Rubrivirga marina: one gene and its partner. The protein of the gene in region 1 binds, or shares a complex with, the protein of each later gene. Links are inferred from orthologs where the notes say so. Each region holds a gene or a part of one and is shown on either strand. Other genes may lie near its edges.

Region 1 (5,043 bases):
TCGGCTCCTCATTGGGCAGGCCGTAGCGATTCCGGCGCGCGACCGAGACCACAGCGAACTCCGGTTGGCGTGCCGCTCGGACCAGGGCGGGCGTGGAGGACGTCCGCGAGCCGTGGTGGCCCACCTTGACGACGTCGACTTCGAGGTGCTCTCCGAACCGACGGACGAGGGCGGCCTCGCCGGCGACCTCGGCGTCGCCGGTCAGCAGCCAGCGGGTCGCTCCGTACTCCGCGAGGAGGACCACGGAGGCGTCGTTCGGCGAGTCCATCGGCCCGCCAGGTCCGAGCACGCGGAGCCTAATCGCCGGGTCGACTGCGAGCGTATCCCCCGCTTTGACAGCCTGGACCGGCACGCCGAGCGAGTCGGCCACATGGAGCACGCTGGTCCAGAGATCGGTCGTGCCGTCCTGGCCGTTGACGATCAGCCGGCCGACCTCGGCGTGTTCGAGGACCGACCGCGCGCCGCCGACGTGGTCCGCGTCGGCGTGGGTGAGCACGAGCGCGTCGAGGCGGGCGATGCCGAACCTCTCGAGATGGGGAAGAATGGTCCGTTTGCCCTCGTCGACATACGGTGACTTGAGGCCGGCATCGATCAGAACGTGGCGGCCGCCGGGCGTCGAGAGGAGCGTCGCGTCGCCCTGGCCGACGTCGAGGAACACGGCGTCGAGAGCGGGGCGTCCGTCGCCGGTTGCGAAGCCCGTCCACGTCCCGATGGCGAGGCAGCCGAGCGCCGCCAGCGCCAGCCGCGTCCGGGCGACCGGCCGACGCCAGAGTGCCATGATGGCAATGCCCAGCAACAGCGCGATCAGCACCGAGGCCGAGTCGAGGAAGCCGTCGTAGGCGATGCCGCCGAGCGTGTCCGCGCCCGCCTCGGTCGTCCCGAGGAGGAGGCCGCCGGTCGCCGTCGCGAGCGCGCCGAACGTCGCCGCCAGCGGAGGTACCCACGCCGTCAAGGCACACCCGAGCCCGGCGCCGAGGGTCGCCGCCGTGAGCGGGATGGCGACGACGTTGAGGACGAGCCCGCCGATCGGCAGGCGCCCGAAGTGGTAGAGGAGTGCTGGCGCCGTCCCGATCGTCGCGGCCACCGACGTCACGATCGACCCGACGACGAACGTCCCGCTTTTCGACTGGCGAACCCGTTCGGGAACGGCCGACGTCAACAGCGGCGTGAGCGTGACGAGGGCGAAGACGGCGCCGAACGACAGCTGGAAGCCGACATCGAACAGCGCGGCCGGACGGTGGACGAGGAGTAAAAAGGCCGCTATCCCGAGCGCGTTGAGTGTGTCGGATCGCCGGTCGAGCGCGCGTCCCGCGATCACGAGGGCGACCATCACGAACGCTCGGACGATCGAGACCGACGCGCCCGCGACGACCACGTACACCGCCAGCACCGCGAGCGTCGCGATCGCGCGCGCCGCTTCGAGTCGCCGTCGCCGGACCCCGAGGCGGCCGAGGAGCGGCTTCAGCAGCACGTAGAGTGTGAGCCCGACGAGGCCGACGTGCAAGCCCGAGACGGCGAGCAGGTGCATCAGGCCGGTCTCTCGGAACGCGTCGAGGGTGCCCGCCTCGATGCCGCTGCGGTCGGCCAAGAGGAGCGCCCGCAAGAGCGCGCGGACCTCGGCATCCTGGACGTGGCGGGCGAGCGCCGTCTCGATGTGGACCCGGACCCCGTTGGCGATGCGGTCCGTCGGCTGGCGGCTCGGGGCGAGGAAGGCCGCGTCGGCTTCACTTTCCACCGTCAGCATCGCGCCGACGCCCTGGCGGCGGAGGTACGCACCGTAGTCGAACTGCGCCGGGTTGCGACGCCTGGGCAAACGTTCGAGGCGTCCAGTGAGGCGCACGCGGTCGCCGGGGCGGAGGACGGGGTAGACGGCGCCCGCGTCGCCGACGAGGAGTGAGACCAGGACCCGGCCTCTCACCACGCCGTGCGTGTCGCCTCGGGCCGCCGAGTCCACAGCGGCGGTGAAGCGGATCGACCACGTCGCTTCCGGCGCGTCGAGGACCGTCGCCCAGACCGTGATCGGCGCCCGGTCGCCCAGGCTGTCGGCCTCCCACGCCGCTTCGGCGATGCGCTCGATGCCGTCGGGGCGTGCCGTTCGCGACGCCGCGTCGCGGGCCGCGCCGAGGGTCAGTGCGGCTCCGCCGACGGCAAGCGCCAGCGCGACCGGTCCGAGCGACACGAGGCGCCGACGCGTGACGACCACGTAGCCCACCGCGAGGCTGACGACGGCGAGCCCGCCGACGGCCCACGTCATCGGGTCGACGCCAGAGACGAGGCGGCCGAGGCCGATGCCCCCCGCGACGAGCGCCGCCAGCGCGAGGGCAGGCCGGGTCGCGAGGCGGAGCGGCGGGGGAGGAGGCGCGAGCGGCATGACGGCCTAGACCCGGCGCCCCGTTCCGTGCAACCCCCGCTTCGCCTCCTCTTGACCGGGTTCGTTCGCCCGGCCCGGGTATCTTGTCTCTTCCCTCGCTCTCTCACGTCCTGTGTCCCAGCCGCCCCGTCTGAGCAAGCGCCGCCAAGTCCGCGAGCGCGTCCTCCAGGCCCTGTACGCCTACGAGGCCAGCGGCGACTCGGTGGACCACGTCCTGGCGACGATCATCCGGCCCGCGTTCGAGGGTGATCGGACGTACCTCCGCTTCGCCGAGCGCCTATTCCTGAAGGCCGCCGACGCCCGGACCGAGGCCGACGTCCTCATCGACCGGCACGTCGAGAACTGGGACCTCAGCCGGATCGCTCGGACCGACCGGTTCGTCCTCTGGATCGCGATCGCGGAGTTCCTCTACTTCGAGGACATCCCGCCCAAGGTGACGCTCAACGAGGCGCTCGAGGTGGCCCGAGCGTTTGGGACCGACAACAGCCCGGCGTTCGTCAACGGCGTGCTCGACGCGGTTCTCCGCGAGCTCCGTGACTCCGACCGGATGAAGAAGTCGGGCCGCGGCCTCGTCGAGTCGAGCAACCGGAGCGACAGCGCCTAGAGCCGTGGCGTGGTACGCGATCGGCGACGTCCACGGGTGCGTGCGCACGCTGGACGCCCTACTGGACCGTCTTGCGGAGGACGCCGGCGGGACGCTTGGCTCGCACGACGTGCTCGTGTTTGTGGGCGACTACGTGGACCGCGGCCCGTCGAGCCCGGAGGTCCTCGACCGGATGATCGAGATGGAGACGGCGTCGGTGCGGGGCACCGGCCCATGCTGCGTCTTCCTCCGCGGGAATCACGACCAGATGATGCTCGACTATGCGGAGGGCGTCGGCGACGCGGACCTCTGGTGGGTCAACGGCGGGCACTCGACGCTGGCGGCCTACGAGGCGCGCGGCGACCGTCGCCTTCCGCCCGAGCACGTCGAGTTCCTCCGCCGCACGGAGCTCGTCGCCGACGGGGAGGGCTTCGCGTTTGTCCACGCCGGACTCGACACGCGCAAGACGGTGGCCCAGAACATCGCCGATCCCGACCCGCACATCGCGCTCTGGACACGCCAACACCTCGACGCGGACCTCTCGAAGTGGGAGAAGCCGGTCGTCTGCGGCCACACGCCGGTCTCGGAGCCCATCGACACGCCGCATCTCATCGACATCGACACGGGGGCCGTGTTCGTCCACCGGCCCGGCCTCGGGCGGCTCACGGCCGTCTCGCTGCCCGACCGCCGGTTCCTGTCCGTCGCGACGGTCGACGACGTCTCCGGCTAGCGTCCGGGGAAGCGGATTGAGGTCGACAGTCCGGCGCGGAGGGCCGGCGCCTGCGTCCCGACCTCGGCGAAGAACACGCGACCCGATTCCCGCCGGAGCGTGACGCGAGCGAACGGGTCGATCATGACGCTGAACGCCCGCGACCGGCTCTCGGCCGACTGCTCGAAAAAGGCCGTGTAGAACGACGGGCCGATCCGTAGCCCGAGGTCGACGTCGAGTGCCCCCGGGTCCTGGTTCCGCGCGATGTCGGCGATCCGGAGCGTGCGGATGGCCCCCCCGAGGCCGACGGCCGTGAGCAGGCGCCCGCTCCCGCCCGTCACGCGCGGCACGTAGTCGGCGTAGACGGCGACCTCGCGGGTGAAGACCGTGAACACCGGATCGGTCCCCATCGCGACGCCGCCGAAGCCAGGCCCGAACCCGCCCCCGACGTAGACGCGCGGCCGGCTCCCGAGCGGGTCGGGCCCGACCTGCGCCGCGACGACGGGCGCCGCCAGCAGAGCGAGGAGGAGAGGGAGGGCACGGCGCATCGGGATGAAGCTACTCGCTTCCACTCTTCGCCCCCGCTCCGCCCGCCTCGGGAACGCGGTCGGTAGACTCGTCGCCGAACCACTCTCGCATCGTCATGGCGCTTCGCGTCGGCATCGTCGGGCTGCCCAACGTGGGCAAGAGCACCCTCTTCAACGCGCTCTCCGAGGCGGGCGCCGAGGCGGCGAACTACCCGTTCTGCACCATCGAGCCGAACGTCGGCGTCGTGCCCGTGCCGGACTCCCGGCTGGATCGGCTCGCGGAGCTCGCGGGCTCGGCCCAGATCCTCCCGGCCGTCATCGAGTTCGTCGACATCGCGGGGCTCGTGGCAGGCGCCTCGAAGGGGGAAGGGCTCGGCAACCAGTTTCTCGCCAACATCCGCGAGACGGACGCGATCGCCCATGTCGTCCGCTGTTTCGAGGATCCGAACGTGGTCCACGTCGAGGGCTCGGTCGACCCGATCCGCGACATCGAGACGATCGAGACGGAGCTTCTGCTGAAGGACCTCGAGACGGTCTCGAAGCGGCGCGAGCGCGTGGCGAAGTCGGTCAAGACGGGCGACAAGGCGGCCAAGATGGAAGCCGACTTCCTCGCTCGCCTCGAGGACCACCTCGGCGACGGCCTGCCGGCGCGGACGCTCGGCGTCTCCGATGCCGAGGCGCCGATCCTCCGCGACCAGTTTCTCCTGACGGCGAAGCCGGTCCTCTACGCCGCCAACGTCGGCGAAGGGGATTTGCCGGACGGGAACGCCTACGTCGAGCAGGTCCGCGAACGCGCCGAGGCGGAGGGCGCGGGCGTCGTGGTCGTCTCGGCCGAGTTCGAGGCGCAGGTCGC
Region 2 (9,843 bases), 1.7 Mb from region 1 along the record:
GGCGATCCGCTGGCGGATCTCGGCCTCGTTGAGGTCGCGGATCTCGTTGGCTTTCATATCGGTCATGGAAAGGCCCCGAGCCGGAGCCCGGGGCCAGGTGCTATAGAGTCGGGTCTAGGCCTTGGTCTCGTCGTCGGACGGCTCGCCGGCCTCGGCCTCGGGCGCGCCCTCTTCGGGCGCCTCCTCGGTCGCGGTCTCGGCCTCCGGCTCGTCGATCTCGACCACGTTGCCGTCGGCCTCGCGCAGGCCCTCGACGTACTCGTCGAGGCCGTCGAAGTCGCCGTCGGCGAGGTAACGCGCCTGCTGGGCCCACGTCTCCTCGTTGACCGACTGCTCGTCGGCGCCGTCGGACTCCACGATCTCGCGGAGTTTGTCGAGGTCGGCGTCGGCGAGCTTGGCATACGTGTCGATCCCGGCGGCCCGGAGCTGCTCGGCCATCGTGTCGCCGAGGCCGTAGATCTTGGTCAGGTCCTCCGTCGTGACCTCCGCCGTGAGGCCGGAGTCGTCGCCGGTGACGTTGTCCGGGATCGGCACGGGCTGGGCCTCGGGCCGGACCACGAACTTGGCCTTCATCGGGAGCTTCTGGATGGCGAGGCGCATGGCCTCGCGCGCCAGTTCCTCGTCCACGCCGCCGATCTCGAACACGATCCGGCCGGGCTTGACGACGGCCACCCAGTACTCGGGCGAACCCTTGCCCTTGCCCATTCGGGTCTCGGCCGGCTTCTTGGTGATCGGCTTGTCGGGGAACACGCGGATCCACACCTTCCCGACGCGCTTCATCTTGCGCGTCATGGCGATACGGGCGGCCTCGATCTGGCGGGACGTGATCCAGCCGGCCTCGAGGACCTTGATCCCGTAGTCGCCGAAGGTGACGCGGGACCCGCGCTGGGCGAGGCCCTTGACGCGGCCCTTCTGCATCTTGCGGAACTTGGTCCGCTTCGGCATCAACATGGCAAATTCAGTCTATGTGTGTGCTGCTGCGAAGGGTTCGGTTAGCGTCGGCCGCCGCCACCGCCACCGCCACCGCCGCTGCCGCCCCGGCCACGTCCGCCGCTGTCCCGACCGCCACGGCGGTCGTCACGCCCGCCGCCGCGACCGTCGCGACGACGGCGCTCGGGGACGCTCGGCGCCGCGTTCTGCTGGCGCTGGGCGGTCGCGTTGGGCGAGAGGTCGGGCGTGCCGATGACCTCGCCGTGGAAGATCCAGACCTTGACGCCGGCCGTGCCTTGGATGGTGAAGGCCGTGGCCTGCGCGTAGTCGATGTCGGCCCGCATCGTGTGGAGCGGGACGCGGCCCTCGAGGTACTGCTCGACGCGGCCCATCTCGGAACCACCGAGGCGGCCGGCCAGCTTGATGCGGATGCCCTGGGCGCCCATGCGCATCGCGGCGCCGAGCGCCTGCTTCATCGCGCGGCGGTAGGACACGCGGCCCTCCAGCTGCTGCGCGATGTTCTGCGCCACCAGCGAGGCGTCCAACTCGGGACGCTTGATCTCGTTGATGTTGATCTGGATGTCCTTCGCCGTCAGCGCCTTGAGCTCCTCGCGGAGCTTCTCGACCTCGGAGCCGCCGCGGCCGATGATGACGCCCGGGCGCGAGGTGTGGAGCGTGAGGATGATCCGCTTCGGCGTCCGCTCGATGACGGTCCGGGAGAGGCCGGCGCGCTTAAGGCGCGCCTCGAGGTAGCGACGGATCTCGTGGTCCTCGACGATCTTGTCGGAGTACGAGCCGTCGGCGTACCAGTTGGAGTCCCAGCCTCGGATCACACCGAGACGGAAGCCGACGGGGTTGGTTTTCTGACCCATGGTCTTGTTGTCTGGGTGTAAGAGTTAGTCCTCGACGCGCTCGCCCTGACGGATGGAGCGGGGCTCCTTCTCATCGGGCGTGCCGACGACGACGGTAAGGTGGCTGGAGCGCTTGAGGATCGGGTGGGCCCGGCCGCGCGAGACGGGGCGGAACCGCTTGATGACCGGCGCCTGGTCGACCATGATGGTCTTGACGATGAGACGCTCGTCGTCGATCCGCTCGTCCTGGTTCTGGTCGATCAGGTTGCCGTAGGCGTCCTGGATGGCCCGGCGGACCATCGCGGCGGCCTTCTGCGGCATGAACTCGAGCGTGTCGATCGCCTGCTGCGCGTTCTTGCCGCGGACGACGTCGGCCACGATCCGCATCTTGCGCGGGCTGATGCGGAGGTACTTCCGCTTGGCGCGTGCTTCCATTGGTTCGGTGTTCTAGGTCGTTAGCGGCGGCGGTCCTTCTTGGCGCCGGCGTGGCCCCGGAAGGTGCGCGTCGGAGCGAACTCGCCGAGCTTGTGCCCGATCATGTTCTCCGTCACGTAGACCGGGATGAACTGCTTTCCGTTGTGCACGGCGAACGTGTGGCCGAGCATGTCCGGGGTGATCATCGAGCCGCGGCTCCACGTCTTGACGACGCGCTTCTTGCCGCCCTCGTTCATCTCCTCCACCTTCTGGCGGAGCTTGTAGTGGACGAAGGGTCCTTTCTTGAGCGAGCGTGCCATAGGGGTTACTTCTTCGCGTTGCGGCGACGGACGATGAGCTTGTTCGACGCCTTCTTCTTCTTGCGCGTCTTGAACCCCTTGGCGTAGACGCCGGTCGGGGACTTGGGGTGGCCGCCGGACGCCTTGCCCTCGCCGCCGCCCATCGGGTGGTCGACCGGGTTCATGGCGACGCCGCGGGTCTTCGGACGGACGCCGAGCCAGCGCTTCCGGCCGGCCTTGCCGATGTCGATGTTGAAGTGGTCCGGGTTCGAGGTCTGGCCGATCGTGGCCCGGCACTCGACCGGGACGCGGCGGACTTCGCCGGAGGGGAGCTTGAGGTTGGCGTATTTGCCCTCCCGCGCCGTGAGCTGGGCGTACGTGCCGGCCGAGCGGGCCAGCTGGGCGCCCTTGCCCGGCTTCATCTCGATCGCGTGCACCTGCGTGCCGAGCGGGATGTTCTGGAGCGGGAGGCAGTTGCCGAGGTCCGGCGACGCGTCCGGGCCAGACGCGACGGTCTGGCCGACCTCGAGCTTGTCCGGCGCGATGATGTAGCGCTTCTCACCGTCGGCGTAGACGAGGAGGGCGATGCGGGCGCTCCGGTTCGGGTCGTACTCGATGGCGGAGACGCGGGCGGGGATGCCGTCCTTGGTCCGCTTAAAGTCGATGATGCGGTAGCGCCGCTTGTGGCCGCCGCCCTGGTGGCGCGTCGTGATGCGGCCGTTGTTGTTGCGACCGCCCTTCCGCTTCAGCGGGGCGAGCAGGCTCTTCTCCGGCTCCGACTTCGTGATCGTGTCGAAGGCCGAGACCGAGCGGTGCCGCTGACCGGGCGTGGTCGGCTTGAGCTTACGGATAGCCATAGTGAGGAGGGCTTACCTGCCGACGGCGACCGCCGGCTTTGCGCCCTGGTGGGTTAAACGGATTCGTAGAAGTCGATCTCGCCGGTGGCCAGCGTCACGACGGCCTTCTTCCAAGCGGCCTGGCGGCCCTGGACCAGCCCGCGCTTGGTGAACTGGCGGCGGCGCTTGCCGCGGACGACCATCGTGCGGACCTCCTTGACGGTGACGTCGGGGTAGCGGTCCTCGATGGCCTTCCGGATCTCGAGCTTGTTGGCGTCCTTCGCGACCCGGAAGCTGTAGTGCCGGCCCTCGTCGGCCAGGCGCGTCGACTTCTCGGTCAGGACGGGGGTGATGATGATCTGGCTCATGGGTCCTAGGCGTTGTCGTCGCCCTCGGGGGCGTCGGTCGTGTCCGCGGCGACCGTGGCCTTCTGGGCCGGGCGGAGCGCCTCGGTCAGCGCCTCGACGGCGCCCTCCTGGAGCACGATCGTCTTGGCGTTGAGGAGGTCGAGCGTCGAGGCCTGGTCGGCCGGGAGCACGCGGACGCCCTTGAGGTTGCGGGCCGAGCGGTAGAACACGTCGTCGCGGCCGGCCGTCAGCACGAGGGCCTTGCCCTCGACGCCGTTGCCCGTGAGCATGCCGACGACCTCGCGGGTCTTGGGCACGTCGAGCTCGAGGGCCTCGACCACGCGGAGCGCGTCGCCGTCGAGCTTGTACTTCAGGGCGCTCCGGCGAGCGAGCTGCTTCGTCTTCTGGTTGACGCGGAGCCGGTACTCGTGCGGCTTGGGCCCGAAGATCGTGCCGCCGCCCTTGCGGAGCGGGCTCTTGGCGTCGCCGGCGCGGGCGTTGCCCGTGCCCTTCTGGCGGTAGAGCTTGCGGCGGGACTTCGAGACCTCGCTCCGCTCCTTCGTCTTGTGCGTGCCCTGGCGCTTGTTGGCCTGGATGGCGCGGACGTCGAGCCAGATGGCGTGGTCGTTCGGCTCGAGGCCGAAGACGGCGTCGTCGAGCTCGACCTCGCGGCCGGCCTCGGCGCCTTCGCGGGTGTAGACAGTCAGTTTCATCGTTCTAGGCCTTGCGGATCTCGACGATCCCGTTCTTGTGGCCGGGCACGGCGCCCTTGACCAGGATCAGGTTGTTGTCGGGGAGCGTGCGGACGACGCGGACGTTCTTGACGGTCACGCGTTCGCCGCCGGTCCGCCCACCCATCCGCGTGCCCTTGAACACGCGGCTCGGGTCGGAGGCCTGGCCGATGGAGCCCGGCGCCCGCTGGCGGTTGTGCTGGCCGTGCGTGGCGTCGTTGACGCCGCGGAACCCGTGGCGCTTAACGACGCCCTGGAACCCCTTGCCCTTCGACGTGCCGGAGACGGCCACGCGGTCGCCCTCGGCGAACACGTCGACGGTCACCTCGTCGCCCAGCGCGACGTCGAGGTCGACGTCGCGGAACTCGACGACATGCTTCTTGGGGGACACGCCGGCGGCCTCGAAGTGACCTTGGAGGGCCTTCGTGGTCCGCTTGGCCTTCTTGTCCTGGAAGCCGAGCTGGATGGCGGAGTAGCCGTCCGTGTCGGGCGTCTTGACCTGCGTGACGGCGCAGGGGCCGGCCTCGATGACCGTCACGACCGTCTGGCGGCCGGACTCATCGAAGACGCTTGTCATTCCGACCTTGCGGCCGAGGATGGCGCTCATTGAACCGTGTGGTTAGTTAAGCGGGAAGTAGGAACGCTGGCGACGATCGCCAGCGGGGTCAGACCTTGATCTCGACGTGGACGCCGCTCGGAAGCTCGAGCTTCATGAGCGCGTCGACGGTCTTCGACGAGGTCGACAGGATGTCGATCAGCCGCTTGTGGTCGCGCGTCTCGAACTGGTCGCGCGCCTTCTTGTCGACGTGCGGGCCCGAGAGCACGGTGAAGATCTTCTTGCGCGTCGGCAGCGGGATCGGCCCGCTCACGACCGCGCCAGTCGACTTGACCGTGCGGATGATCTTCTCGGCGCTCTTGTCGACCAGCGTGTGGTCGAAGGACTTGAGCTTGATCCGGATCTTCTGGTTCGCCATTGTGGCTGGGTGAGGCGTGCGGGCGGCCGGTCAAGATGGGACCGGCCGCCCCCCGCGTGTGTGTGTTCTAGTCGAGGATCTTGGAGACGACGCCGGCCCCCACGGTCCGCCCGCCCTCGCGGATCGCGAACCGGAGCCCCTCCTCCATCGCCACCGGGACGATGAGGTCCACCGTGAACTGCGTGTTGTCCCCCGGCATGACCATCTCGACCCCCTCGGCCAGCTCGATGTCCCCCGTCACGTCCGTCGTCCGGAAGTAGAACTGGGGACGGTACCCCTTGAAGAACGGGGTGTGCCGGCCCCCCTCGTCCTTCGACAGGATGTACACCTCGCACTCGAACCGCTTGTGCGGCGTGACGGCCCCCGGCTTCGTCAGGACCATCCCCCGCTCGACCGCCGTCTTCTCGATCCCCCGGAGGAGGATCCCCGCGTTGTCCCCGGCCTGGGCCGAGTCCAGGAGCTTCCTGAACATCTCGACGCCCGTCACCGTCGACGTCATCTTCTCCTCCTGCATCCCGACGATCTCGACGGGGTCCCCCACCTTGATCGACCCCCGCTCGACCCGGCCCGTCACGACGGTCCCCCGGCCCGTGATCGAGAACACGTCCTCGACCGGCATGAGGAACGGCCGGTCGACCGCCCGCTCCGGCGTCGGGATGTACGCGTCGACGGCCGACATGAGCTCGTCGACCTTCGCCACCCACTCCGGCTCCCCGTTCAGGGCCCCCAGCGCCGACCCCTGGATCACCGGGAGGTCGTCGCCCGGGAACTCGTAGCTCGAGAGGAGCTCGCGGACCTCCATCTCGACGAGCTCCAGGAGCTCCTCGTCGTCGACGAGGTCCGCCTTGTTCATGAACACGACGATGTAGGGCACGCCGACCTGGCGGGCCAGGAGGATGTGCTCGCGGGTCTGGGGCATCGGCCCGTCGGTCGCCGCGACGACGAGGATCGCCCCGTCCATCTGGGCCGCCCCCGTCACCATGTTCTTGACGTAGTCCGCGTGGCCCGGGCAGTCGACGTGGGCGTAGTGCCGCTCGGCCGTCTCGTACTCGACGTGGGCCGTGGCGATCGTGATCCCCCGCTCCCGCTCCTCCGGGGCGTTGTCGATGTCCTCGAAGTTCTTCGCCTCGCCGCCCGACGCCTCGGCGAGCACCTTCGTGATCGCCGCCGTCAGCGTCGTCTTGCCGTGGTCGACGTGGCCGATCGTCCCGACGTTCACGTGCGGCTTCGTCCGCTGGAATTGCTCCTTCGCCATGATTCTGTTGGTCTGGGTTGAGTCTTGTCTGAGAGAGTGGGGTGGCCCGCCTCGCTGCCGAGGCGGGCCGAGTGGGGCACTATGCGGCGGCCTTGCCGGCCGCCGAGATCTCCTCCGCGATGGAGGTCGGGACCTCCTCGTAGTGGTCGAACTGCATCGAGTAGATGGCCCGGCCCTGCGTGTTCGAGCGGAGGTCGGTCGAGTAGCCGAACATCTCGGAGAGCGGGACGAACGCGTTGACGACCTGGGCGTCGCCGCGCTGGCCCATCCCCTCGATCCGGCCGCGCCGCGAGGAGAGGTCACCGATCACGTCGCCCATGTACTCCTCGGGCGTGATGACCTCGACGTGCATGATCGGCTCCATGATGACGGGGTTCGCGCGGCGCGCGGCCTCGCGGAGCGCCATCCGGCCGGCGATCTCGAACGAGAGCTGGTCGGAGTCGACGTTGTGGAACTTGCCGTCATAGAGCCGGGCCTTGATGGCCTCCATCGGGAAGCCGGCGAGCGGGCCCTGATCGAGCGCGCTCTCGATCCCCTTCTGGACCGACGAGATGAACTCGCGCGGGATCGACCCGCCCTTGATCTCGTCGATGAACTCGAGGCCCTCGGTGCCCGGCTCGGCCGGCGAGAACTCGATCTCGACGTGGGCGAACTGGCCGCGGCCACCCGACTGCTTCTTATGCGTGTACTTGTGGTCGATGCTCGACCGGATCGCCTCGCGGTACGAGACCTGGGGCTCGCCGACGTTGGCCTCGACCTTGAACTCGCGCTTGAGGCGGTCCACGATGATCTCGAGGTGGAGCTCGCCCATCCCCGCGATGAGGGTCTGGCCGGTCTCGTCGTCCGTCGACACCTTGAAGGTCGGGTCCTCCTCGGCGAGCTTCTGGAGGCCGGTCCCGAGCTTGTCGATGTCGGCCTTCGTCTTCGGCTCGATGGCGATCTTGATGACGGGCTCCGGGAAGTCCATCGACTCGAGGACGACCGGGGAGTCGGGGTCGCACAGCGTGTCGCCGGTCTTCGTGTCCTTCAGCCCGACGATGGCGCAGATGTCGCCGGCCTTGACCTGGTCGATGTCCTCACGCGTGTTCGCGTGCATGAACAGGAGGCGACCGGCCCGCTCCTTCTTCTCGGTGTTGGCGTTGATGATCGAGTCGCCCTTGTTGAGCGTGCCCGAGTAGACCCGCGCGAACGTCAGGCGGCCAACGTAGGGGTCGGTCGCGATCTTGAAGGCGATGGCCGCGAACGGGCCGTCGGGGTCCGGGACGCGCGTGACCATGTCCTCCGTCCGGGGCTTGTGGCCCTCGATCGGCGGGACGTCGAGCGGGCTCGGGAGGTAGTCGAGGACGCCGTCGAGGAGCCGCTGGACGCCCTTGTTCTTGAACGCCGAGCCGCAGAAGACCGGCGTGATGTGCATGGCGATGGTCGCCTCGCGGACGGTCGCCTTGACGTCCTCGACGGGGAGCGTCTCGCCCTCGAGGTACATCATGAGGAGGTCGTCGTTGTGCTCGGCGACGGCCTCGAGGAGGTTGATCCGGGCCTTCTTGGCCGTCGGCTTGAGGTCCTCCGGGATGTCGATCTCGTCCCAGGTCGCGCCCTGCGTCGTGTCGTCCCAGACGATGGCCTTGTTCTCGATGAGGTCGATGACCCCCCGGAACATGTCGCCGTCGCCGATCGGGATCTGGACGGGCACGGCGTTGGCGCCGAGCCGGTCCTTCATCATCGCGACGGCGTTCTGGAAGTCGGCGCCCGTCCGGTCCATCTTGTTGACGAACGCGATGCGGGGGACGTTGTACTTGTCCATCTGCCGCCAGACCGTCTCGGACTGGGGCTCGACGCCGCCGACGGCGCAGAACAGGGCGACCGCGCCATCGAGGACGCGAAGCGCACGCTCGACCTCGACCGTGAAGTCGACGTGGCCGGGCGTGTCGATGATGTTGATGCGGTGGTCCTTCCACTCGGCCGTCGTGGCGGCCGAGGTGATGGTGATGCCGCGCTCCTTCTCCTGCTCCATCCAGTCCATCGTGGCGCCGCCCTCGTGGACCTCACCGATCCGGTGCGTCCGGCCGGTGTAGTACAGGATGCGCTCGGTGGTCGTGGTCTTGCCCGCGTCGATGTGGGCAGAGATCCCGATGTTCCGGGTGTTCTCGAGCGAGAAAGTCTTGCCGGTGAGGTCGGCCATGGTGGGGTCTCGGTGTGGTCGGGGGGACCGAGGTGGAACGGGCGAGGGCCGTCAGTCGGCGGCCCCGCGCGTGACGATGCGGTTTAGAAGCGGGCGAAGTGGGCGAACGCCTTGTTGGCCTCGGCCATCCGGTGCGTGTCGTCCTTCTTCTTGACGGCACCGCCCTCGCCGCGGCTGGCGGCGATGAGCTCGGCCGCGAGCCGGTTGGCCATCGATTTGTCGCCGCGAGCCTTGGCGTACTGGAGGAGCCAGCGGAAGGCGAGCGACGTCCGCCGCTCGGGGCGGACCTCGATCGGGACCTGGTAGGTCGCGCCGCCGACGCGGCGGCTGCGGACCTCGACGAGCGGGGCCGCGTTCGTGAGCGCCTGGCGGAACACCTCGACGCCGGGCTCGCCGGTCCGGTCCTCGATGAGGTCGAAGGCGCCGTAGACGAGGCCCTGGGCCACGGACTTCTTGCCGTCGCGCATGACGGCGGCGATGAACTTGGCGACGGTGACGTCACCGTAGATCGGGTCCGGGGTGGGGATCCGCTTGTCTGCTTGCTTCCTGCGCATGGGGTTTTCAGTCGGCGATCCGCACGGGCGCTGGGCGCCGGCGATCAGCGTGGACGGGAGTGGTCGGAGCGCCTCGGCGCGGCGGCCGAGGCAGGCGGCCCGGAGCCGGTCGGCGACGACCGGAGGCTCCGCGGCCTGGGGCTCAGCCCTTCGGCTTCTTGGCGCCGTACTTCGAGCGGCTCTGGCGACGGTCGGCGACGCCGGCCGTGTCGAGCGCGCCACGAACGATGTGGTACTTCACGCCCGGGAGGTCCTTGACGCGGCCGCCACGGACGAGCACGATCGAGTGCTCCTGGAGGTTGTGGCCCTCGCCCGGGATGTAGGCGATGACCTCGTAGCCGTTCGTCAGGCGGACCTTGGCCACCTTCCGGAGGGCCGAGTTCGGCTTCTTCGGCGTCGTCGTGTAGACGCGGGTGCAGACGCCGCGGCGCTGCGGGTTGCCCTGGAGCGCGGCCGACTTCGACGTCTTGCGC

Evidence for each region.
Region 2: the proteins of nusB (region 1) and rpsJ are in contact, whole or in part, in a solved structure (PDB 3D3B), measured with the Escherichia coli proteins. The link is inferred for Rubrivirga marina from one-to-one orthologs.

Annotation. Positions count from the first base shown.
Region 1 is NZ_MQWD01000001.1:840,263-845,305, reverse strand. The notes cover bases 1,380-4,229. They hold nusB (transcription antitermination factor NusB), read left to right. Parts: upstream 1,380-2,483; coding sequence 2,484-2,975; downstream 2,976-4,229. Other genes in these bases: BSZ37_RS03300 (hypothetical protein), read right to left, coding at 3,681-4,211; BSZ37_RS03305 (metallophosphoesterase family protein), read left to right, coding at 2,980-3,684; BSZ37_RS03315 (DNA internalization-related competence protein ComEC/Rec2), read right to left, coding at 1,380-2,371. In the rest of the region: more of BSZ37_RS03315, read right to left, coding at 1-1,379; redox-regulated ATPase YchF, read left to right, coding at 4,307-5,043. UniProt on the Escherichia coli protein: Part of the processive rRNA transcription and antitermination complex (rrnTAC). The complex forms an RNA-chaperone ring around the RNA exit tunnel of RNA polymerase (RNAP).
Region 2 is NZ_MQWD01000001.1:2,571,584-2,581,426, reverse strand. Bases 3,729-6,705 are described here. They hold rpsJ (30S ribosomal protein S10), read right to left. Parts: upstream 5,383-6,705; coding sequence 5,074-5,382; downstream 3,729-5,073. Other genes in these bases: tuf (elongation factor Tu), read right to left, coding at 5,450-6,637; rplC (50S ribosomal protein L3), read right to left, coding at 4,395-5,015; rplD (50S ribosomal protein L4), read right to left, coding at 3,729-4,390. In the rest of the region: rpmC (50S ribosomal protein L29), read right to left, coding at 1-66; BSZ37_RS22510 (helix-hairpin-helix domain-containing protein), read right to left, coding at 115-573; rpsC (30S ribosomal protein S3), read right to left, coding at 993-1,802; rplV (50S ribosomal protein L22), read right to left, coding at 1,827-2,216; rpsS (30S ribosomal protein S19), read right to left, coding at 2,237-2,515; rplB (50S ribosomal protein L2), read right to left, coding at 2,521-3,351; rplW (50S ribosomal protein L23), read right to left, coding at 3,405-3,698; more of rplD, read right to left, coding at 3,704-3,728; fusA (elongation factor G), read right to left, coding at 6,717-8,816; rpsG (30S ribosomal protein S7), read right to left, coding at 8,900-9,370; rpsL (30S ribosomal protein S12), read right to left, coding at 9,513-9,843. UniProt on the Escherichia coli protein: Involved in the binding of tRNA to the ribosomes. Part of the processive rRNA transcription and antitermination complex (rrnTAC). The complex forms an RNA-chaperone ring around the RNA exit tunnel of RNA polymerase (RNAP).